DNA from 3 places in the Lysinibacillus sp. FSL R7-0073 genome. Region 3 is predicted to be linked to each of the others. Evidence: riboswitches for the same ligand, from Rfam matches in the RefSeq annotation. Region 3 holds a riboswitch; each other region holds the start of a gene.
The links. A riboswitch is a leader RNA that binds a small molecule or an ion and turns the genes downstream of it on or off. The one in region 3 is predicted to bind S-adenosylmethionine.
Positions count from the first base shown of each region.

Region 1 (8,236 bases), 1.3 Mb from region 3:
CTGTCAAGCAAGGTTTAACACCAATGGCAAAATTCCTAGGCTTTGCAGTAGGTGGTGTACCACCTGAAGTAATGGGAATTGGTCCAATTGTGGCGGTACCGAAAGCATTAGAAATAGCAGGTTTATCAGTAGATGCTATTGATCTATGGGAAATCAATGAAGCATTTGCATCCCAATCTTTACAGGTTGTTCGTCATTTAGGCATTGACCAAGATAAGGTCAATGTGAATGGTGGAGCTATCGCATTAGGACATCCACTTGGTGCAACGGGTGCTATTTTAACACTAAAACTTATTCATGAATTAAAGCGTCAAGGCAAAAAATATGGTGTAGTAACTATGTGTATTGGTGGCGGCATGGGGGCTGCTGGAGTATTTGAAATTCTATAATTTTCACTAGATCAGCTTGAGGTGTACTGTTTCCGGTTGCCTCCGAGCATGTATATTTCAAGCTTTTCTATATATGTTTGTCTTTACTCAGCAAGAGGTTTGTAGTGTAAGAAATCTTCTCTATATGGTTGGAGAAGATGCTGAATAAAGATTAAGCCTCTAGCAAATATCACAGATTTGGAAGAGGCATCATTCAATAGGGGATTAGACTATCAAAATAGATATATTGGGAGGAATTTATATGACTGAAAAAACAACGGATTTCATTAAAGGCGGCGGATTTTTAATTGAAGATGTGGAATTAGATCGTGTGTTTACACCAGAAGATTTCACTGACGAGCATAAAATGATTGCCAAAACAACAGAAGAATATGTAGCAAATGAAGTTTTACCTGTAGTTGAAAATTTAGAGCACCACGAATTTGAGCATTCAGTACGTCTCCTTAAAAGTGCTGGTGAATTAGGCTTGCTAGGAGCAGATGTTCCTGAAGAATACGAAGGACTAGGCTTAGATAAAGTTTCTTCAGCATTAATTGCAGAAAAAATGTCTGTAGCAGGTGGTTTCTCCATCACCCATGGTGCACACGTTGGAATTGGCTCATTACCAATCGTGCTATTCGGTGACGAAGATCAAAAGAAAAAATATTTACCTAAGCTTGCTTCAGGTGAATTAATTGCTGCTTATGCATTAACAGAGCCGGGATCAGGCTCAGATGCTTTAGGGGCAAAAACAACTGCGAAACTAAACGATGCAGGCACACATTATATTTTAAATGGTGAAAAGCAATGGATTACAAATGCGGGCTTTGCAGATGTATTTGTTGTTTACGCTAAAATTGATGGCGACAAGTTCTCTGCCTTTATTGTGGAACGTGCATTCAATGGTGTTTCAGTGGGTCCTGAAGAGAAGAAAATGGGGATTAAATCCTCATCTACTCGTACACTAGTGTTAGAAGATGCAGAAGTGCCAGTAGAAAATTTATTAGGCGAAATTGGTCGTGGGCATGTCATTGCCTTCAATATTTTAAATATCGGTCGCTATAAACTTGGGGTTGGAACAATTGGTGGATCAAAACGTGCTTTTGAGTTAGCGGTACAATATACAAACCAACGTCAGCAATTTAAAACAAAGCTTTCTGACTTCAACCTTACAAAAGAAAAATTATCAACGATGGCTTCTCAATTGTATGCATCCGAATCATTAAACTATCGTACTGTTGGTTTATTTGAAGATCGTTTAAGCCAGCTAAGTCCAGAGGAGCAAAAGGAAGGAAAAGTGATTGCAGGTGCTATCGCTGAGTATGCGATTGAATGCTCAATTGCTAAAGTATTTGGATCAGAAACATTAGATTATATTGCAGATGAAGCGGTACAGTTACACGGCGGTTATGGCTTCATGGCTGAATATGAGGTAGAGCGTATTTACCGTGATTCTCGTATTAATCGAATTTTTGAAGGTACAAATGAAATTAATCGCATGATTGTACCAGGTACATTTATGAAAAAGGCACTAAAAGGTGAGCTGCCATTATTACATGTTGCGCAAAATCTACAGCAAGAGCTTCTGATGTTAATGCCGGAGGATATCGGTACAGAGCCACTAGCTCAGGAAAAATACTTAGTGAAAAATGCCAAGAAGATTGCTGTATTAGCGGCAGGCTTAGCAGCACAACGCTTTGGTGCGAAGTTAGATCAAGAGCAAGAAGTTTTAGTGAATATTGCTAATATCGCTAATCAATTATTTGCAATGGAATCAGCTGTATTACGTACAGAAAAAGCGATTGCTCGTGATGGCGTTGAAAAAGCACATCAAAAATTGCTATACACTCAAATTTTCTGCCAAGAAGCATTTGCTGAAATCGAAAAAGAAGCAAAAGATACAATTCTTGCGTCCGCAGATGGTGATGCAGCACGTATGACTTTATCTGCATTACGGAAATTAACGCGTAACAATCCATACAACCTAATTACGAAGAAACGTGAAGCATCTGTGAAATTAATTGAAGCAGAAAAATATATCGTTTAATCGTATGAAAAACGCTAGCTATCCGTAAATGGGTAGCTAGTTTTTTTTGTTCCAGATAAATTTGTGAAAGTAACGGATAAAAATACAAAACCGATGGATAGACTTACGTAAATGAGCGAAGTTCCACCATTCTAAATGATTATGATGGTATACTACAGAAAAAGAGAGCAGAGGAGCATTTTTATGACGATTCAATTTTTCCATTATCCAAAATGTACAACATGTAAAAAAGCACAAAAGTGGTTAAATGATCATGACGTTTCCTATGAAGAGGTACATATCGTAGAGCAGCCACCAACAAAGGATGAAATAACAGCTTTATGGCAAGCAAGTGAACTACCTTTGAAGAAGTTTTTTAATACTTCTGGCATGAAGTATCGTGACCTTGGTTTGAAGGACAAGCTAGCTGATATGACTGAGGAAGAACAGCTTGAGCTACTTGCTACGGATGGTATGTTAATAAAACGTCCCATCGTAACAGATGGAAAAAAAGTAACTTTAGGGTTTAAAGAATCCGATTTTGAGCAAGCTTGGTTATAACCGTTTTTATCCTTGTTTTTATAGGAGAAGTATGGCACACTGAAAGTGAATATATTACATAATTATGGAGGGGTTTTTTGCATGAGCACACCGAAAGACTTACGTTACTCTGAAGAGCATGAATGGGTAAAAGTAGAAGATGGAAAAGTACGTATCGGTATTACGCACTTCGCACAATCTGAATTAGGAGATATCGTTTTCGTTGAACTTCCACAAGTTGGCGATGAAATCAAAACAGATGATCCATTCGGTAGCGTAGAATCAGTAAAAACTGTTTCTGAATTGTATGCACCAATCTCAGGTACTGTAGTGGAAGTAAATGCAGATTTAGAAGATAGCCCAGAATTCGTAAATGAATCACCATATGAAAAAGCATGGATGATCGTCGTAGAGCCTGCTGATGCATCAGAAGTTGATAAACTTATGACAGCAGAACAATACGAAGAGATGACTGCAGAATAAGACAAGCCATAATCAAAAAAACGTCGGAAACTACCGGCGTTTTTTATTATATAATAATGTATAAGTGGGTATGTCTAAATGGAGGTGGCGTAATGTTCGATGGGAAATGCTTGATAGTAGAAGGACGCTCAGATAAGCTACAAATTGAGCCAATTTTGAACGAGAATGTTACAATACTATGTACGAATGGAACAATTGGAGTGCATCAATTAGAGGAGCTAATAGACCCCTATGAGGGCTACGAGCTATTTACTTTTTTTGATGCTGATACTTCAGGCGATAAGCTACGCGCTTTAATGGACAGACATTATCCGGAAGCAGAGCATTTACGTACAATGCCGACATATAAGGAAGTAGAAACGACACCAAGAAAAGTGTTAGCAATGATTTTACTGCGTGCGCATTTCTCAATCCATAATGAATATATTTTGTAAGGTTGCGTGAACTAAATGGAAGAATGGTCAAAAGAGCAGTGGGAGACGGCTTTACAGTCGGGAGAAAAAGCTGCGTTTTATTTATATACACAGATGTGTGGTACTTGTGCAGTGGCATCGAAAATGATGTCAATTGTAGAACAACTATTACCTCACCTAAAACTAGGGAAAGCAAATATTAATTTTTTGGAGCAAATTGCTATTGAACATCAAATTGAAAGCGTCCCTTGTTTACTTGTTTGTGATGGCGGCAAAGTGACAGAAAAGATTTATGCTTTTCAATCCGTACCATTTTTGTACGAATTGTTAAAAAAATCAATTGACTGAACTTTATTAGCGTGGTAAAGTAACAAATATATTACTAAAACATTAAATATATCGAACTCTTATGAAGAGCGGCGGAGGGAAGTGCCCTATGAAGCCCGGCAACCATCACATAGTGAAAAGGTGCCAAATCACCCAAAGATTTTTCTTTGAAAGATGAGAGAACGGTTCAACGTATAATACGTGACCCCTTCTACTTGTCTATGAGTGAAGGGGTTTTTTTATATAAGAAAAGGAGTATTCGCTATGATACAGCTTCAAAATATAACGAAGAAATACAAAACAGCAAATGGCGAATTAACGGCAGTCAAAGATGTTAACCTTACTATTAATAAGGGTGAAATTTTTGGCATTATCGGCTATAGTGGCGCTGGTAAAAGTACCATGATTCGTTTACTTAATGGTTTAGAGAAACCAACAGCAGGAACAGTAACGGTGAACAATCAAGAATTTTCATCGATTAAAGGTCAAAAGCTTAGAGCAGCTAGACAAAAGGTTAGTATGATTTTTCAACATTTTAACCTACTTTGGTCGCGAACAGTTGCAGAAAACATTGCCTTCCCATTAGAAATTGCAGGTGTATCAAAAGCTCAACGTGAGGCACGGGTGAAGGAATTGATAGCACTTGTTGGCTTAGAGGGTCGCGAGCAAGCATATCCATCGCAGCTGTCTGGTGGACAAAAGCAACGTGTAGGGATTGCACGAGCATTAGCAAATAATCCAGAGGTTTTACTATGTGATGAGGCAACATCTGCACTAGATCCTGAGACAACAGATGCCATTCTTGATTTACTGGTGGATATTAATGAACGTTTAGGGTTAACGATTGTCCTCATTACTCATGAAATGCATGTCATTCGCAAGATTTGTCATCGTGTAGCAGTGATGGAGGCAGGCGAAATTGTAGAGCGTGGAGAAGTATTGCAAGTTTTCCAGGCTCCTCAGGCTGCCATTACTAAGAAATTTGTAGCTCAAATTACAAATACAAAGGAAACACAGGATACAGTAGAACAAATCAAAGCAAATTATCCAACTGGACAACTTGTCAAATTGATTTTTGTTGGTGAAAAAACAGAACAGCCAGTTATTTCACATCTAGTAAAGCAATTCGATGTGGAAGTAAGCATTGTACACGGAAATATTTCACAAACGAAAAATGGTGCATATGGTACCCTCATTGTGCAAATTGACGGGTCCAAAGCAAACGTGACTGAAGCCTTAAGCTATTTAAATACAGTGGAAGTACAAACGGAGGTGATTGCAGATGCTAACTAATCTCTTTCCGAATGTAGACTGGGATAGCATGTGGCAGGCTACGTATGAAACATTATATATGACGGCCATTTCTACAGTTATTACATTTATTCTTGGGTTAGCCATTGGGATCGTCCTATTTTTAACAAGTCCGAATCAGTTATGGGCTAATAAAATTGTTAGCTTTTTAACAGGGTCGCTCGTTAACATATTCCGTTCTATCCCATTTATCGTGTTAATTATTTTATTAATTCCATTCACTAAGTTTTTACTAGGTACAATCCGTGGAGCTAATGCTGCTTTACCAGCTTTAATTATCGGTGCAGCTCCGTTCTATGCGCGTATGGTATTAATTGCGTTACGAGAAATTGATAAGGGTGTTATTGAAGCAGCTCGTTCAATGGGGGCTAAAACAGCCACAATTATTTGGAAAGTTCTGATCCCTGAATCCTTACCAGCACTTATTTCAGGTATTACAGTTACGGCTGTAGCACTTGTCGGTTATACAGCAATGGCAGGAATAATCGGTGCAGGGGGTCTTGGAAACTTAGCCTTCTTAGACGGATTCCAAAGAAATCGCCAAGATGTGACATTAATGGCAACTATTTTGATCTTAGTAATAGTCTTTATCATCCAATGGATTGGTGATTTCATTACAGAAAAAATTGATAAACGTTAATAAAACTGAGGTTATTCCGGTTCTTGCCGCTAACATATTTTTATCAAAATAAAAGGAGTGTCATAAATGAAAAAGTTATTAGCAGGATTATTTTTATCAATACTTGTACTAGCTTTAGCAGCTTGCGGTACTGATAAAAAAGAGGATGCAAATTCAGCATCTGGTGATAAAACAGATAGTAAAGAAAACGTTACTTTAACAGTGGGAGCTTCTAATACACCACATGCAGTAATTTTGGATAAAGCAAAACCGATTTTAGCTGAGAAAGGTATTGACCTAAAAGTAGAAACATATACAGACTATGTGCTACCAAACCAAGATTTAGAATCAAAAGATTTGGATGCAAATTACTTCCAACATATTCCGTATTTAGAGTTGCAAATTAAAGACAATGGCTATGACTTCGTCAATGCTGGTGGTGTTCATATTGAGCCAATCGGTATTTATTCTAAAAAATATAAATCTTTAGAGGAACTGCCTGAAGGTGCAACAATCTTACTTTCTAATTCAGTATCAGATCATGGTCGTATGCTGTCATTATTAGAAGCTAAGGGCTTAATTAAATTAAAAGATGGTATTGATAAAACAGCAGCAGAAATTAAGGATATAGAAGAAAATCCTAAAAACTTTAAATTTGATGCGAATACTGCACCAGAAATGCTTGTACAAATGTACGAAAACGACGAAGGGGACGCAGTGCTGATCAATTCTAACTTTGCTATTGATAATGGCTTAAACCCAATCGAAGATGCGATTTCTCTTGAAGACAAAGAGTCGCCATACGTAAACATCATCGCAGTACGTGCTGGTGATGAATCAAGACCAGAAATTAAAACATTATTAGAAGTATTAACGTCTAAAGAAATCCAAGACTTTATCTTAGAAGAATGGAAAGGTGCAGTAGTACCTGTTCAATAATCTAAACAAAAGAGTACGTAAGTAGTGAATTACTTATGTACTCTTTTTCTTTGAAGCTGTTTAACTGAATTTTGACTGCTTTCGGATAGTGACTATTTACAGGTTGTCGATTTCCGAGGAAATAAAAATAGCTATGTAAATTATTTACAACAGCTCATGTAGTGCCTATTCTACATATTTCAAAGTATTGTTCTACCTAATCCCTCCAGTATCGGTTAAAACCAATGCTGGAGGGATTTTTTAGAGATTTCAAGAAAGAAAAAAATGTTAATTTTCTATTTATTAACATTATTCAGTGTTACTTAGCATCTTTTTCATCTACACTATAAAAAGACTCTGAATATATTTACTAAAAATTTGAATAAATAATGAATTTTTTTGTTCTAAATACTAATAAAGTAGGTGTTTTATCGTGAATGAAGGAATTATTTAGAAATTGTTTAGTTGCAAGTAGTACTATATAATTGTTAGAAAAGTTTTTTGTGAAATTTAGATTTTAATCATCTATTTTGACAAAAAAAATCATACTTAAGTATGTGGAGATGAAAGGGGTTTGGTTAAAATGGCAATGAGAAATAACCTATTACGTTGCAGAATATTCGGCATATATAAGTAGAATGAATAGAAAACGGAAAAATGGCGATAAAAATTACATGAAAGTTTAGCCAAAGGAGTTATTGTTATGAACATAAACACGAAATCAATGAGCTCAGCTTTATTAAATAAAATTCAAACAAAAAAAGCGACAATTGGGGTAATTGGCCTCGGCTATGTAGGTCTACCATTTGCCATTGAAATTGTTCAAAAAGGTTTTCATGTTTTAGGCTTTGATAAAAATCAAGAAAAAATCGCCCTGTTGCAAAACGGTGAAAGCTATATAGCTGATATCCCGAAAGAAAATATACAACTACTATTAAAGGAACATCAATTTGAAGCAACCTATGATTTTTCCAAACTTGCATCTGTTGATGTTGTCATCATTTGTGTGCCAACCCCTACAACTGAGGATGGTACTCCTGATATTTCCTATATAGAAGAAGCAGCTCACGATATTGGGTGCCATATTAATGCAAATGCACTAGTCATTCTTGAAAGTACGACCTATCCTGGGACAACAGAGGAAATTGTTCAGCCTATTTTGCAAAAACATGGCTTTGCTGTTGGTCAAGATTTATTTTTAGCCTATTCACCAGAACGAGTGGATCCTGGT
Region 1 is NZ_JBBPAS010000001.1:3,821,508-3,829,743, reverse strand. Features, by position in the region: gene MKY88_RS19285 (acetyl-CoA C-acetyltransferase) at 1-389, shown strand, start outside; gene MKY88_RS19280 (acyl-CoA dehydrogenase family protein) at 631-2,415, shown strand; gene MKY88_RS19275 (arsenate reductase family protein) at 2,599-2,955, shown strand; gene gcvH (glycine cleavage system protein GcvH) at 3,037-3,417, shown strand; gene MKY88_RS19265 (hypothetical protein) at 3,510-3,851, shown strand; gene MKY88_RS19260 (thioredoxin family protein) at 3,867-4,178, shown strand; SAM riboswitch class I at 4,235-4,338, shown strand; gene MKY88_RS19255 (methionine ABC transporter ATP-binding protein) at 4,422-5,450, shown strand; gene MKY88_RS19250 (methionine ABC transporter permease) at 5,440-6,108, shown strand; gene MKY88_RS19245 (MetQ/NlpA family ABC transporter substrate-binding protein) at 6,175-7,026, shown strand; gene MKY88_RS19240 (nucleotide sugar dehydrogenase) at 7,709-8,236, shown strand, end outside.
Region 1: another riboswitch for S-adenosylmethionine. It lies ahead of MKY88_RS19255 (methionine ABC transporter ATP-binding protein); the one in region 3 lies ahead of metA (homoserine O-acetyltransferase MetA).

Region 2 (8,236 bases), 800 kb from region 3:
GTTTGTAAAGAGGGCTTAATGTTGCTGCTTCTTGTAGTACCCCTTCATCCAAAGCAAGTAATTCACTCCGTACGAATGATAAGGCACTGCTTATTTTACCGATAGCTGTACTAAATTTTGCAGCACGCATTTGGGCTACATCATCCGTTCGATCTGCCTGTAGGTTTAAGCTCGCATACGTACCAATTGGAACGATACTTTTTTGCAAATTTTCGAAAGCCGTTAATACATCAATAACTTTTTGCGCATCTGTAATGGAACCTTGATACGTTTGTTCAAAGCTAAGAGCTTCCTCTACAAGTTGTGCTAAAGTAGGTTCAAAATCTGCATCATTTTTCAGTAAATCAGTTAAATCCCACGTTTCTTCAACTGCAACATCTTTTCGTAATGGTAAAACTTCCATTTATAAACACCCCTTTACATATAAGTGATTTCATTATAACGAAACTATTTCGGAAAGTGAAATAATTTAATAGAATAGTTGAAATATTCTTAAAGGAAAGAGTCCTGTTTTTTAGTACATATAAGTAGGAGTATGTTTGAAATATTGCTAGTCGGGAACAATGTGTGTATAGCCAACATCATTTGTAACGCATACTAAAGGCTAGAACAATTGACACATTGGAGGAGAATTAATTATGACACAAAACTTAAACAAACAATTAAATAAGCTAGTATCAACATGGTCTGTGCTTTATACAAAGCTGCACAATTATCATTGGTATGTCACAGGGCACGCATTCTTTACACTGCATGCAAAATTTGAAGAATTGTATAATGAAACAACGTTGAATTTAGATGAAATTGCAGAACGCATTCTTTCAAAGGATGGCAAGCCTGTTGCGACTTTAAAAGAACATCTAGAGCTATCCTATGTGGAGGAAGCAACTGGAAATGAGTCGACGGAGGAAATGGTAGCAACGACGATTTCGGATTTCCAAAAGCTCATGAAAGCATTGAATTCCACAATGGAGCTAGCAGCAGAGGAAGGGGACGACCGTACAGAGGATTTACTTAATGCGATGTACCAATCCCTTGAAAAGCATACATGGATGTTAAAAGCCTTCCTCGACAAATAAACGGTTTAAAAGCATTCCCATACAATTTGGGAATGCTTTTTTGTAGATTTTCTATCTCTTTATGACAAAAAGAGTACTTGTATAAAAGTATAGTAACAATTATTACAGTTTGGTAACGAAGCGGCAAAAAGAGTTTGTTTCCGCATTGTCAGGGTAATTATTTAGTAAGCCATACAAATTAGGAGGAATTGAACATGATGAATGAACAAAATCCAAAAATTGAAGTGGCCCATACAAGGGACGAAATGCTTCATATTCTTGAAAATATGCGAACAGAAGGTTTCCATAAAGAGGATATCCATATTATTGCGAAGGATTCCCAGCAGTTGGAGGATGTGAAATGGGATGATGATGTCCACACACATGAGGCTGGTAACTGGGTGGACCAATTTAAATCTTGGTTTACAGGTGATTCAGCTGTAACAGAAGGCTTAAAACGCTTTAATCTTTCCGAAGGGCAAATCGCTTACTATGCTCATCTTGTAGAGCAGGGTAGTATCGTATTATTTGCAGAACGGGATGATGATTATGATACCCTACAATCACAACACCCGGAAACAGCTGCTGAGCAGGAAGAGCGTTTAAGACAAGAGCGCATGAATGAGGCTGAGCAACTTAGAAGATTTTTATAAAGAGAAAAGGCTGAGACAAAAAGAAAAAATGCTAGACCAAAATACATTTGGTCTAGCATTTTTTTAATTTAGGAAAGAATATTTAAATCAGTGAGGTGGAGAAATTATTAATCATTTTCGCTATTTTCAAAATAATCGAGTTCTGTCCCAGCCTCTTTTAATGAATTACTTTTTCTGGAGCATCTTTTTTAATAAAGCGCAATACATGGAAATGCTCTAATTGGGCAAATAAATTACCAATCAAAATAAAGCTACCACCAATAACGAGTTTCACTGTCAATCCTTCACCGATGAACATCATCGCAAACATCGCTGCAAATATAGGTTCTAGGGAAAAAATAAGACCTGTATGTGTAGCAGAAGTATACTGTTGTGCAACAGTTTGACCAACGAAACAAAACGCACTACAAATGATTCCAAGTCCTAAAATAGCAATCCAAGATGTCGTATTATTTGGTAACGTAGGTGTTTCAAATAATAAAGTTAAGATCAGCGCATAAATGCCAGCGAAGCCTAGTTGGTAAATACCATATGAAATGGACTCCACATTCCGTGTAAATGAACTGTTTAAAAGTAAATAAATAGAATAGCATAGCGCAGCAATTGCTACTAACAAATCTCCTTTATGGAAGGAGAACGAACCTTGCGCCGTTAACACTGTAATACCAATCATGGTACAAATAATCGCAAAGCTGACAGCTCTGGAGGGTAATCTTTTATCAATAAAGCTACTGAAAATCGGCACTAATACAACCGTTAGGCTTAAAATGAAGCCTGCATTTGAAACTGAAGTGGACTGTAAGCCAAATAAGCTTAATGCGAACACAATAAATAATAAAAATCCTTGGATAGCTGCATATTTTAAAGTCTTACCATTTACCTTAATCATCCGTTTATAAAAAATAAGCCCTGCTACTAAAAATGCAATGATACAACGCAAAGCCACCACATTATAAACAGCCAATGTTTCAAGCCCCATGACCATAAAGGTATAAGATAGTCCCCAAAACATTGTGACAATAACCATTAATACATTTGCTTTTCCTTGGATACTCATTATGTTCACCTACCATCTGTGTACTAAAACAGTTTTTATACTAAAAATTACTATATATCTTGTGTTGAGATTAGTAAAACGAATGTTTATAATGATTAGGATTAAAAAAATTCATGTATGTAGAGGTAATGCTGATGAGCTTAGTGAAATATGAGATTTTAACAAAGGTAGCAGAGGTAGCAAGCTTTACAAAAGCAGCAGATGCACTAGGTCTAACTCAGTCTGCTGTCAGTCACGCTGTGTCAAGTTTAGAAAAAGAATTTGGATTTGCGCTCATACATCGAAGTAGAGTGGGTGTCACACTGACAAGTGAGGGGCAAACCATGCTAAGGGCGATGCGTCAGGTTTTAGACGCACAGGAATTATTGCAACAAGAGGCAGCACATATTCATGGAGTAACAAGAGGAAACGTGCGTATTGGCGTTATTTCAAGTATATCTTCTAATTGGATGCCAGAAATTATTAGGATTATGGATAATCAGTTTCCTGGAATTCAGGTGGAATTACGCGAGGGTGATTATTATGAAATTGAACAATGGCTACTTAGTGGAGCAATAGAAGCAGGATTTTTAAATGGTCAAAAATCTGAGCAATATCAATATACGGAATTACAACAAGATCCTTTATTATGTATCGTTTCAGATCAAAGCCCACTATTTAATAAGTCAGAGATAGATATTATTGATTTGGAAGATATGCCTTTTATTATGACATCCTATAAAGGGACAAATGATGTCAAAGTTTTGTTGGAACAATATCATGTGAAGCCAAATATTCGCTTTGAGCTTTCAGAGGAGGTCGGCATTGTTTCCATGATTTCTCATCAACTAGGGATTAGTATTTTACCCCAATTGGTCATTCAGAATTTGCCGCCTACATTAAGAGCAATTCCTCTGAAGCAAGGTGCCTACCGTACGATTGGAATTGCGATGAAGCATAATGCATCACCTGTAACGAAGAAATTTGCGGAAATTTTAAGTGCATGGCTGATGGAACAAAAAAATGCACTATGATGGAATCTATTGAAGCCTATCCTTCCATTACGGTAAAATAGTAGGTGTATATATTTTAGAAAATAGGTGAGTGGATGGGGACATTACAAGGTAAAACCGTACTCATTACAAGTGGGGGAACACTTGAAAAATGGGATCGTGTACGAGGGCATACGAATTTATCGAAAGGGACAATGGGCTGTTATTTAGCGGAGGCGGCACTCGCTGCTGGTGCTAATGTAGTATATATGCATGGTTATTTTGCACAGCTTCCAGTGAATCACAATCAAATGAAATTGATTAAATTTGAAGGTATTGAGGATTTAGGAGAAAAAGTTCGTCATGCTGTCCAACATGAATTTGTTGATATCGTTATTATGGCTGCGGCTGGCTCCGATTGGGTCATTGATAAAGTATATGATCAATCAGGGAACTTGATGGAGGAAGCGGGGAAAATGCCTTCCGATGAGCCACCTATTATTCATTTTAAAAAGGCGCCAAAAGTCTTAGGGCAAATTAAGGGCTGGCAGCCAAATGTAACGTTAGTAGGGTTTAAGCTAGAAGCGACCGATGATGAGGAGTTTTTATTAGCACGTGCACGACTGCGAATGGAAACAGCTCATGCTCAATTGATGGTGGCAAATAGCTCTCAATCTTTATATGGCGGGGACGAGCCCCATTGGATTGTACCTGCTGATGGACAGCCTATGAAAGTAATGGGCAAGCAAAAAACAGCCGAAGCTTTAATGATGTATTTACAACATCAATAAATGTGAACTGTGTAGAGAAATAGTTCTACACAGTTTTTTCTTGTCTAAAAGTTGAGTATCATTTAATATTTACTTAACGGTCGGTAAAAAAGGAGGGTTATGATGGGGAATAAAGAACAAACTTTTCAAAAGATTATAGAAGTTGCTTATGTGATGTTTGCAGAAAAAGGGTTTGAAAAAACTAGCTTAGCCATGATTGCTGCAGAGGTTGGTATATCAAAACCAGCCATTTATTATTATTTTCAATCAAAGGATCAATTAATCGCCTACTTATTTGATGAACTGTATAAAGTAATTGAACAGGATGTCGCTGTGGATTATAAAGAGCTTTCTCCTGTTAATTTCAAGGAGGAATTACTCGAGCTGGGCTATAAGTCTATTGAGGCGCAGGGCAAGGATCCTTATTTTAATAAAATATTTAACCAATATGTACTTTTAGCAGCTCGCGATGAAAGCTATAAGAAACAATTAGTAGAGCTAGAAACAAGCTTTTTAACAAGCTTTGTTGAAGTCCTACAATGGGGCGTGCGGCTAGGAGTTCTAGAGGATACTCCCAATATAGAAGCAAAGGCACAGATGCTAGCCTTGGTCTATGATAATATCGGTAATTTCATGTTAACAGGTAACCAATTGAACTATAGAGCTATTTGGAAGGAGGCTGTACATAGCGTTATCCAAGGGGGCAAAGATGACAAAAAGAAATGATGATCGGCGCATTGAAGGTCTTGATTTTGCAAGAGCTCTCGCTATGCTTGGTATGTTTATTGTCAATTTTGGTGTCGTAACGGGTTCTACAACGAATGGTTCAACATGGTTGATTGCTTTACAAAATATGTTTGAGGGGCGTGCCTCGGCCGTATTTGTCATGCTAGCAGGAATAGGGACAGCTTTAATGACTCGTCACGCTAGAGAGACTAAGGACCCAATGCTTCTTCGCGAGAATCGACTTACTTTGTGGAAGAGGTCATTTTTGTTATTCGTGATAGGGATAGTACTATATGCGGTCGGTTGGACAGGAGATATATTACATTATTATGGCGTGTATATGTTTGTTGCCGCATGTTTGATTGCCCAATCTAAGAAATGGATGATGTTCATAATCGGTGTCATCCTCATCCTTTCACAATGGCTTCAAATTCAATTTAATTACCTTGCTGGTTGGCATCCAACATATATATTACTAGAGTATCTGGATTTTTGGACACCAGCAGGATTTATAAGAAATTTGATGTTTAATGGCTATCACCCACTATTCCCCTGGGTTTGTTTCTTTCTGATGGGCATGTTAATCGGCACATTTGATTTAACAAATCGTACATTAAGAAAAATCCTATTTGTGACTGGTTTATTGCTAGTCATAATGACGGAGACTTTTTCAACGATATTTATTAAGATGACAACGATCCATTTATTAGATGTAGAGAGTGCATTGTATTTATTTGATACGGGACCGATTCCCCCGAATATGATGTATGTTCTATCTAATTCGGCTTCAGCTATTGTCCTTATCGTAGGCTCCATCTATCTTGTTGAGACATCTAAAAATAAAGTGATTGAAGCTTTGATCTTAACGGGACAAATGTCTTTAACGCATTATGTTGGCCATGTTTTTATTGGGATTGGAATATTAATTGTTTGCCAAAAGTTGGAGAATCAAACGCTTGCTTTTTCCATGCTATACGCCTGCTGTTACTTTTTAGGATGTGTGTTTGTTTCTGTATGGTGGAGAGCTAAACATCGTCGAGGTCCTCTTGAATTCATGATGAGGAAATGGAGTTCGTAATAAATTAATGGATAGCCATCTATTTCTCACTGATTAGGCATAAAATACTTTAGATATAGATAGTTTTCTAATCAAAAATAATCATTACAAAGTATTCAGCTAGGTTTTCTAATATTTTATATTGACAATCGTATAACAGAATTATAGAATTATTTTCAAGAAACGCAGTACTCTTATCAAGATAGGTGGAGGGACTTGGCCCAATGAAGCCACGGCAACCGAAAAATAGGTGCCAATTCCAACAGATGTATCTGAGAGATAGGAGGGGCTATCAATCAGCTTGATGCATTGGCCTCTTTTGTACAACAAGGATGATAAAGAAGGGGTGTATCGTATGGCTCAGTCGGCAAAGGTAGAAGATAAGAAGTTAGAGGCTATTGCAAAGGCCATTCAAAATCTTGAATTTGGTGAAGTGCATATTACGATTCAGGATGGTGTAATTGTTCAAATTAATAGGCTTGAAAAGCAGAGATTTCCTCAGAAGAAATAAATGATCATTTCAGTTGAACGATGTGAAAAGGCCACCAATAAGCATGATTTCCGTTGCTTACAAGTGGCCCTTTTTTTATGGCATTAGCTATAAAAGCTTTTTGGAATCTGACCGATATGACGGCGATGATAGAGAAGCGGTTCCTTTTGAGTATTAGTAATATCTAGCACTTGCCCAATAAAAATAGTGTGATCACCTGCATCTATCTGCTGAAATGATTTACATTGTAAAATAGCTGCTGTATCATGTAAAATCGGTAGCCCTAAAGAAGAAATAGACCATTTTGCTTGAGCAAAGCGATCCGGGACTTTACTTGCAAATAATGTACATAAATGCTCTTGATCACTCGCTAACATATTAACAGCGAATTTTTCCGCACTCATAAAGTAAGGATAGAGCTGAGATTTTTTATCGAGTGACCATAAAATAAGTAGTGGGTCAATGGAAACAGATGCAAAAGAATTGACTGTTAAGCCAATTGGATTCGTTTCATGACATGCTGTAACAACCGTTACACCTGTAGGATAGTTACCTAATGCCAATTTAAAAGCAGCTACATGATCTGTCATTCAAATCACCTCTTTATAGTTAGTAATAAATTAGTTAACGGAGTTAGTAGGTAAATTGCACTTTTTTTCATACCATATAGTAACTCCTTTTCTTAAGTAAATATTAAATCAATTACACATCCAGGTAAAGCTAATGGGGGAAAGAAAGGGGAATTGCCATGACTTTATATTTTGATCATCTGGTACATCAAGTAGAATCACCGGAAAATATAAAGGTTTTCTTCAATAAACGAAATGTCCATACAGTGAACGGTGGTCAACACACGATGTGGGGGACTTACAATACGCTAAGCTATTTTGGCTTAAGCTATATTGAACAAATCGCTATTTATGATCGTGATTTATTTGAGCAAGCGGCCCTGTACCCATATTCCCTACATTATACGTTTAAACGTGATCATGAGCGCCAAGGATTTTCACGAATTGCCTTGCGCACTAAAAATATTGAAGACGAGGGTCAACGATTGCGTGCATTGGGCTATGAAGTATATGGTCCGGATGCTTGTAGCCGCACAAGACCAGACGGCACGATAATTGAATGGAAGCTATTGCATTTTGGCATGTCTGGCCTTTCAGTGGATTTTCCATTCTTAATTGAATGGGCAGATGACGATGAGGAACGTTTGGCTCAATTAAAGGCTAGTGGCGCGATCGATGAAAAACAAGCCATTACAATGGAATCCATCCAGTTTTTTGTCAAGGATGTGGAGGAAACGGTGCAGCTTTGGCAGAAGGTATTACAATTACCCGATTTTGAGCAGCATGAGCAGTTTATATCTCTACAGCTACCGAATATGCGCTTGGATTTTTATGAGGAGGCGGCAGCATCTAGCATGACGCTTGGGCATTTAAAAGAAGGGCCAA
Region 2 is NZ_JBBPAS010000001.1:1,744,786-1,753,021, forward strand. Features, by position in the region: gene pepF (oligoendopeptidase F) at 1-403, opposite strand, end outside; gene MKY88_RS08290 (Dps family protein) at 639-1,079, shown strand; gene MKY88_RS08295 (general stress protein) at 1,274-1,711, shown strand; gene MKY88_RS08300 (DMT family transporter) at 1,869-2,768, opposite strand; gene MKY88_RS08305 (LysR family transcriptional regulator) at 2,903-3,781, shown strand; gene MKY88_RS08310 (phosphopantothenoylcysteine decarboxylase domain-containing protein) at 3,856-4,530, shown strand; gene MKY88_RS08315 (TetR/AcrR family transcriptional regulator) at 4,633-5,235, shown strand; gene MKY88_RS08320 (DUF418 domain-containing protein) at 5,219-6,313, shown strand; SAM riboswitch class I at 6,484-6,578, shown strand; gene MKY88_RS08325 (YezD family protein) at 6,648-6,803, shown strand; gene MKY88_RS08330 (flavin reductase family protein) at 6,887-7,372, opposite strand; gene MKY88_RS08335 (VOC family protein) at 7,531-8,236, shown strand, end outside.
Region 2: another riboswitch for S-adenosylmethionine. It lies ahead of MKY88_RS08325 (YezD family protein); the one in region 3 lies ahead of metA (homoserine O-acetyltransferase MetA).

Region 3 (8,236 bases):
GCGCCATTTCGTCAATGATTTCAGGTATGTCTTTGTATATTTTCATCGACCGGTTCTATCCGACCGCTTTCGGTATGCATACCGTTACGATTCCTATTGTAGCTTCCTTCATTATTTTTGTAATCGTAAGTCTTGCTACTAGTCATAAATTTAAGGACGAGCACTTCCTCATATAATGTCAAACAACGCCGCAGATTTTCGACTGTGGCGTTGTTTTTATTTAATGAATCATATAATCGTAGGCATTTTTTGCAAGGAGCGTCATCGTCACAATGATAAAAAGCGTACGGACAAAGCCGCTTCCTTTTTGAATGGCCATACGAGAGCCAAGCATAGCCCCTCCAATTTGAGCTACCCCCATGACTAAACCATATACATAATGGATTTGACCTAAGTATGCAAACATACAAACACCTGCCACATTACTTGCTAGATTTAAAAATTTCGCATTTCCTGCCGCTTTTAAAAAATCAAAGCCAACAAGCAAGAAGCTAAAGATTAAAAAAGAGCCCGTTCCAGGACCAAGAAACCCATCATAAAACCCAATAGCAAATAATAGCATCATAAATAAAAATAAGTGGGTTTTAGATAGATTTTTTACCGTTGAAACAGCACCCCAATCCTTTTTAAAGATCGTATAAATCCCAACAGCTGCCAGCATGATAAGCATTAATGGTTTTAATAGGGCTGGGTTAATTAAATGAACAGTCCATGCCCCACATAATGATCCAATGAAGGCGAGAGGGAAATATTTCAGGACAGATCGAATTTCAAGCTGACCAGAACGGTAAAAAGAAATGGACGAAGTGAGTGAGCCCATCGCGCCTGCTAATTTATTGGTTGCTACAGCAGCGGCGGGATTTAAGCCAACAAACAATAAGGCTGGTAAGGAAATTAAACCGCCACCTCCAACTACTGAATCTATAAATGCCGCCAGAAATCCAAAGGAAATTAATAGTATTAAAATATGTACATCCACATCGAAAACCATGTTTACACCTCTTCTTAATTAGTTACTACTGAAATAGTAACTAATTTATTCGGTGCTGTAAAGTCTAATTTTTTCATTGGCAAATGTTCACAACAGTAGCCTATAATAAAAATATGGAGGGATGATATGAATGAATTAATCGCCCAATTAAAAGAACTGGGATTGACAGAATATGAGGCAAAGGCCTATACAGCGCTCGTACAAAATAGTCATGTCAGTGCCTACCAAGTTAGCAAAAACTCTGGAATTCCAAGAGCTAGAATCTATGACATATTAAATGGTCTTGTTGAGAAGGGATTCGTTTTGAAAGAGGAAACGGCGGATCAAACGACGTATTCTTCCATTCCTGTCGAGATGTTTTTGCAGCAAATTCAACAGCGCTGGCAATCGAATTTTACGTCGATTAGTGATCAATTAGAAAAATTAGAAACGAAAGAACAAGAAGCGGAACCTAAAGTGTTAATGCTAAAAGGGAAGCAGACGATCCTCAATTATTGTCAAACCTTATTAAAAAAAGCAGAGACAAAAGTTATCCTATCGATGTGGGAGGATATGTACGATGCCTTACGCGAGGATATCGAAGAGGTATCACAGCATTTGGAGGTGCATGGCATTACCTTATATGTCGGAGAACATCTGGCATCTATCGATCAGCACAGAGCCACTCACTATACGAGAAAGACTTCTACACCTCATTGGTTTATTTTATCGGTTGATGGACAAGAAATGATTTATGGTCACTCGCCGTCGAACCAGGAAACAGCTTTTATAACGAATGATCCAGTGCATATTTATTTATTAGAGGATTATATTTGGCATGATGTTCTTATCAATCGACTAGTGAAGCGTGATGATAAAGAGCTTGAGGACTGGATTGCTAAAGAACGTAAAGCATTTTTCTTAGAGTAGCTATAAGGGAAGGGGAGCATCTTGAAAAAATGGATGTTGCCAGTATTATTTTGTTTATTTTTAATTGGCGGATGTGATTCTGCACCGCTGCCGGTTTCTCCTAAGATTCAGGAGTTAACAATCGTTCCTGACCATATCCAACAACATATTATAGCTAAAGACAGAATTCAGTTATTGTATGAAGATAACGTGACGTACTATCTTGTCATGTTTTCGAAAGGAAATGTGCTAGCAAGCGCGGCAGCAAATGAAGATCGGTTAGTCATTCATTTCAAGGAAGGAAGCGAGCAAAAGAAAGAAGCTCAACCGTATGTCTATGCTATCAACAAAAGCCCGGAGCTTATATATTAACGGAAAAAGCATGCCGATAGATCGTATTACCATGATGTAATAAAAAACCGAAATCTCTAAAAAAGAGATTTCGGTTTTTATTGATATTAATAAAATACTTTATCTACATTGTATTTGGAGCGGAACGTATTAATCGCATACGTTTCATAAATTTCACGTTCCATAGGATCTTCTACTTCATAGACTTCAATTTTGAAGACCTCGTCACGATAGTTTTTCATCGGAGATACATTGTCTTCAAAATGTTTTTTAATGCGTTGGCGAATTTTACGTGCTTTGCCGACAAACAATAGCTCATTCTTTTCATTATAGAATAAGAAAATGCCGCCTTTATCACGTGTGATTTTGTGGAAGTCGATGAAACCAAAGTATGGTGTAATTGGGACATCACCTGGTTTTACATCTTGTTCGCGTTGGCGAATGACTACATCTGGTTTTGGAAATTCAATATTAATCAAAGTATTCACGTTCCTCTCTATTACTAAAGATATATGGTAACATAATAGCGGCATGTTTACCATAAAATTTCATGTGGAATAACCATATACAGCAAGCTTAGTGTTTAACAAATGAATGGAGAACATGCATAGGAATAACAAAATATTCTATGAATTATTGATATTCTAACTAGTCCATGTTACAATTCAAGATAATTAAATAATCTTATCAAGAGAAGCAGAGGGATTTGGCCCGATGACGCTTCAGCAACCTCTAACAAGTGTTAGAAAGGTGCTAATTCCAGCAAAGGTTTTTCCTTTGAGAGATAAGAGTGAACGTGAAAAAAATCCTTCTCATTCTATCTCATATGGAATGTGGAGGATTTTTTAATTTTTAGAAAAAGGAGCAAAAAAAGAGAGGGGAACGCCAGATGCCAATTAATATTCCGAAAAATTTACCTGCTGGAGAACATTTACGTGAGGAAAAAATCTTCGTAATGGAAGAGGACCGTGCGAGAACACAGCAAATACGTCCATTAAATATATTAATCTTAAATTTGATGCCCGAAAAAGAAAAAACTGAGCTACAATTACTACGATTACTGGGAAATACACCCTTACAGGTGAATATTACTTTTTTAAACACGGCTACTCATGAATCTAAAAATGTGAGTAAATCTCATTTACAATTATTCTACACAACGTTTAACCAAATTCGTCATCGACGCTATGATGGTATGATTATTACTGGCGCACCAGTAGAAAAAATGCCGTTTGAAGAGGTTAACTATTGGCAGGAAATTTCTGAAATTATGGATTGGTCTAAAAAGAATGTGACATCTGTGCTACATATATGTTGGGGGGCACAGGCTGCGTTATATCATCATTATGGGATTGGAAAGGTCGAGCTTTCTGCCAAATGCTCCGGCGTTTATTCTCATGTGATTACTGATTTAACAGTGGATTTAGTACGAGGCTTTAGTGATTTATTTACAGCCCCTCATTCTCGCTATACATCTGTCTCAATTGACGAGGTTCGCAATCACCCAGAGTTACGCTTATTATCCTATTCAGAGGATGCGGGTGTATTTATCGTGCAATCTAAAGATAATAAAAACATTATGATTACAGGTCATTTAGAATATGATGCGACAACATTAGCCGATGAATACAGTCGCGATGTTGCCAAAGGCATCCATATAGACGTTCCAGTAAACTACTTCCCAAATGATGATCCGGCAAAGGCACCGATGAATACATGGCGTGCCCATACGCATTTATTGTTCTCCAACTGGTTGAACTACTACGTATACCAAGAGACACCATATGAATGGGATTTTGTGGACGAAATTGAATATCATATTTAAATAACAATGGAAAAGTCTAATTTCTTCTCTAAGCAGCTGAAGGAATTAGACTTTGTTATTCTAGATTTTTCTTGTCAGAACTCGTTTTATCTGGTGTCGCCTGATCGTCCTGTTTGGATGTAGCGTTGCCAGCTTCAGACTGAATCACTTGGTTGGAATTCGTCGTAGCAGATTTATCTTGATTGTTTTGAGTAGAAACTGGATTATCTGTTTTTTCCTGATCATCCTGAGTGCTATCTGTATTAGCATTGTTAGTCTGATTATCTTGATTGAAGTCCACAGTCGCAGCTTTCGCCTGATTATCCTGATTGGAATCGGTATTAACAGCTTTCGTCTGATTATCCTGATTGGAATCCATATTATCCGGTTTCGCCTGATTGCCTTGATTGGAATCTAAATTATCCGGTTTCGTCTGATTATCCTGATTGGAATCTAAATTATCCGGTTTCGTCTGATTATCCTGATTGGAATCCATATTATCCGATTTCGCCTGATTATCTTGATTGGAATTTGTATTAACAGGTTTACCCTGATTCCCTTGATTAGAATCCGCATTACCCATTTCAGCCGAATTCTCTTGTGATTTCCGATTACGTATAACGGCTACAATGAGTAGCAGGATAGGTAATAAAATGGTGAAAACAAATGAATAAATGGGCCAAATTTCATTATTATAATTGTCGGAATGGACGATGTCAGGGTGAAGAATTTGCGAAAGTCCGATCATAATGATACCCATAGGTAAGATAAGTGGGCGATGATCCTTCAGTTTCATAATTTGTGCAATCCCCACAACCGTCGTATAAAAGTACATAAATGTTCGAATAAAAATAGAGGCAATCCACATAAAAGCCATGATGATTTCAATACGCTGTAAAAAGTTGCCGATAGAGATTCTCTGTGCTAAAGCATAGCTAGGAAAAGTTCGGTAAGCCGTATTGGCTGCCCCTAATACTAGTATGGAAAGGGTAATCAATGTTACTAAAACAAATCCACCGAGAATAGTGCCTATGTAAAATCCTTTCTTTGAGGATTGCTGGACATTGACACTGGCAGGGTAAATCATTAATAACATAACGAGCGAAAAAGAAAAGACACTCATAAAGCGAAAAATACTATAGAACATGGATGTTTTGGATGCTTCCATAATCGGTTGTATATTTTCGAACTTAATTTGTGGAGTAATACAAACAATAAAGAAAATAAAAATTAAGATAAACATAGGGAAAAGAATTTCTGCTGAGCGAGCAAAGGTCTCTAACCCTAAATAGGCAGCATACATAATAATAATGCTAAACAACAAGGCGAATGCCAGCGTGGGTGTCTCCGGCATTACCTCTGTTTTCATAAAAATGCCAATAAAGTATAATAGTTCTCCTCCGGAAAATAGGGTAAGAGAAAGAAAACCAATCACTGTAATTTTTCCAAGAAAGCCCCCGAGAATTTTTTCATTTGCCTCAATAAAGTTCAGTGTTGGTGTTTGGTTGCCAAGCGTCAAAAATAATTTCACCACTAGTAAACTAAGGACAACGCCAATACTTGCAGCAATCCATGCATCTTGCATACTGGAGCTTGCAATAGTTGAAGGGATAATTAAAATGGCTGTACCGATAGAAAGGAGGCACGTAATGATTGTAAATTGTCTTGAACTAATGACTTCTTTTTCCATATAACTATCCTCCAATACATGTCGATGTGTCTACTATTTTGTGAGTGAAACGATAAAATCCTTAATGGGTGTAAAAATGAACGTTATAAAATCTAAAGGGCTTGGGATATTTAATTTGAGGGCAATGCCCATATTAAGCGCTGTCCCAATTAGTAATAGAATAGAAAAAACAAGGATGGTCTTGGTGTCCTTTTGTTTTTTGAGCTTTGGGATAACTAGTAATGCAATAATGACCGAAATGATGAAAACAGCTACCGCTAGTAACATGCCACTATTCCTCCTTTGGCTTTTTTAATAATGAATTTTGCATTGTGCCTAAACCTTGTGTCGTCACTTTTACATGAACATGGACAGGAAGATCAGGAAAGATACTTGGCCAATCATTTTTGATTTTTTTCCACTGTTTTGCATCTGCACGATGGAGGGCATCACCATAGCCTAAAACATCCACTTGGTATTGCTGCTGAATTTTTTCTAAAGTTTTTTCAATACGTTCATCGATACCCTGTGCAGTTTTTTTATTGATATAATCCATCGTTTTATTTTTTGTCAGATTGATATCACATTCGACCTCTCCTACATTTTGTTCCACATTTATTTGGACATCAATTTGTGGTTTCCCATTTTTAAATGACCCCTTTACTGTCGTGGAGGATTTTGTAATCTCAGTCGAGAGTGTACCTTGTTTTGGACAGGTGACAATTTCAATCGTACTTTGTATTTTGTCACTGAGGAAACTAATGCTTTTACTTTCTCCCTCTGAAAGTAAACCAATGTATTTATCTCCTTTAAAGACGGCCAATCCTGCATATTTTAACAGCACAGGTGTTTTAACACGTTGGACGTTTGTTTGATCGGCACCTAATCGTTTGTCCCCATGAATTTCAATCGCAGAAATCAAAGCTCCATTATCCTTTTCACTGAGCCTTGTGACTAATTCGTCTATATTAATAGCAATTGTAGAGCCCCAAACTTTTTCAGAAACATTGAGGGAATTTAAGATTTTATTAGCAGGCACTTTTTCAATAGGTGTGAGCACATTTAACACTTCCTTAGCCGTAGCCTCGTGAGACATAATAACATCGAAATCTTTTCTAAACTCATGATCTCGTGCAATCAAATCCAATGAATCACTAATCCCTTCTTTGGCGAGGTCTTCACCTAAGACAACTACCTGTAGATGGGCAAAATATGGTTTCCGTGCAGCAAGGGTCGCCATTTTGCGGATGGCCTCAAAAATTGTTTCCCCTCTCGAATGATAGCTGATAACAGGGGAGCGCTGAGTGGAAGCTTGTCGCATGGAAACCTCACTAGGATCAACTATTTGAACGGTAATCTCATACTCATCATCTACTTTGTCTATACCAAGCGCTACAACAATGGCTAATTCATTTAATTCACGCTTACTCCAGCAACCACTTAACAGTAAAGTGAGGATGCATAGTAAGCAAATTGCTTTTACTTTTGCCATATTTCATTCCTCATTTGTTCAGTAGTTTTATTTCCGGCCTGTTCTTGGGACATATTTATGCCCTCTAACAACATTTTTCTGATTCACTAAACGTGGACGTGTTAGTAAGCGTCTACGAGGGAGCAATAAAAAAGCATCCTTTTGATCCTGGATAATGAATGGGGCGAACGGGCTTAAATACGGTACACCAAATGAACGAATGCTGCATAAATGAAGAATAATGACAATAATGCCAAACATAACTCCAAAAAGGCCAAACATAGCGGCTAAAATCATTAATGGAAAGCGCAGTACACGAATCGTATTCGACAATCCATAAGCAGGGAATAAAAAACTACAAATGGCTGTTAATGCCACTATAATAACCATAACCGCCGAGACAACACCGGCATCTACCGCTGCCTGGCCAATTACCAACGTACCCACGATGGACACCGCTGGACCGATTGTTCGCGGCATTCGAAGCCCTGCCTCTCGTAGTATCTCAAAGGCAAGCTCCATAATAAGTGCTTCCACTACGGCAGGGAAGGGCACGCCTTCTCGTTGTGAGGCAATACTAATTAGCATGGCCGTCGGTAGCATTTCTTGATGAAACGTCGTAATCGCAACATAGAGAGATGGTGCTACCAATGCCAAACTAATACCAAAGAAACGTAAGATACGAATGAGGGAACTAATCATCCAATGTTGGTAATAGTCTTCTGCTGATTGCAAAAAGGAAGTAAATAATGCAGGCACCACTAAGACAAAGGGTGTTCCATCTACCAAAATCGCTATTTTGCCATCTAATAATTCGCCAGCAATAACATCAGGACGTTCGGAATTGTATACGGTTGGAAACATGGTATTTTTAGAATCTTGAATAAAATCCTCAATATACCCACTTTCTAAAATGCCATCGATATTAATGCGATCTAACCGCGCTAACACCTCCGCAACAATTTTGTCACTGGCGATACCATTTATATACATCACAGCGACATCTGTTTGTGTCACTTCACCGATGACTCGAGACTTAATCCAAAGATTTGGACTTTTTAT
Region 3 is NZ_JBBPAS010000001.1:2,547,094-2,555,329, reverse strand. Features, by position in the region: gene panF (sodium/pantothenate symporter) at 1-176, shown strand, start outside; gene MKY88_RS12610 (TSUP family transporter) at 221-991, opposite strand; gene MKY88_RS12605 (TrmB family transcriptional regulator) at 1,118-1,900, shown strand; gene MKY88_RS12600 (hypothetical protein) at 1,922-2,251, shown strand; gene MKY88_RS12595 (nucleotide excision repair endonuclease) at 2,338-2,709, opposite strand; SAM riboswitch class I at 2,912-3,021, shown strand; gene metA (homoserine O-acetyltransferase MetA) at 3,120-4,055, shown strand; gene MKY88_RS12585 (GerAB/ArcD/ProY family transporter) at 4,111-5,724, opposite strand; gene MKY88_RS12580 (hypothetical protein) at 5,758-5,991, opposite strand; gene MKY88_RS12575 (Ger(x)C family spore germination protein) at 5,996-7,195, opposite strand; gene MKY88_RS12570 (spore germination protein) at 7,223-8,236, opposite strand, start outside.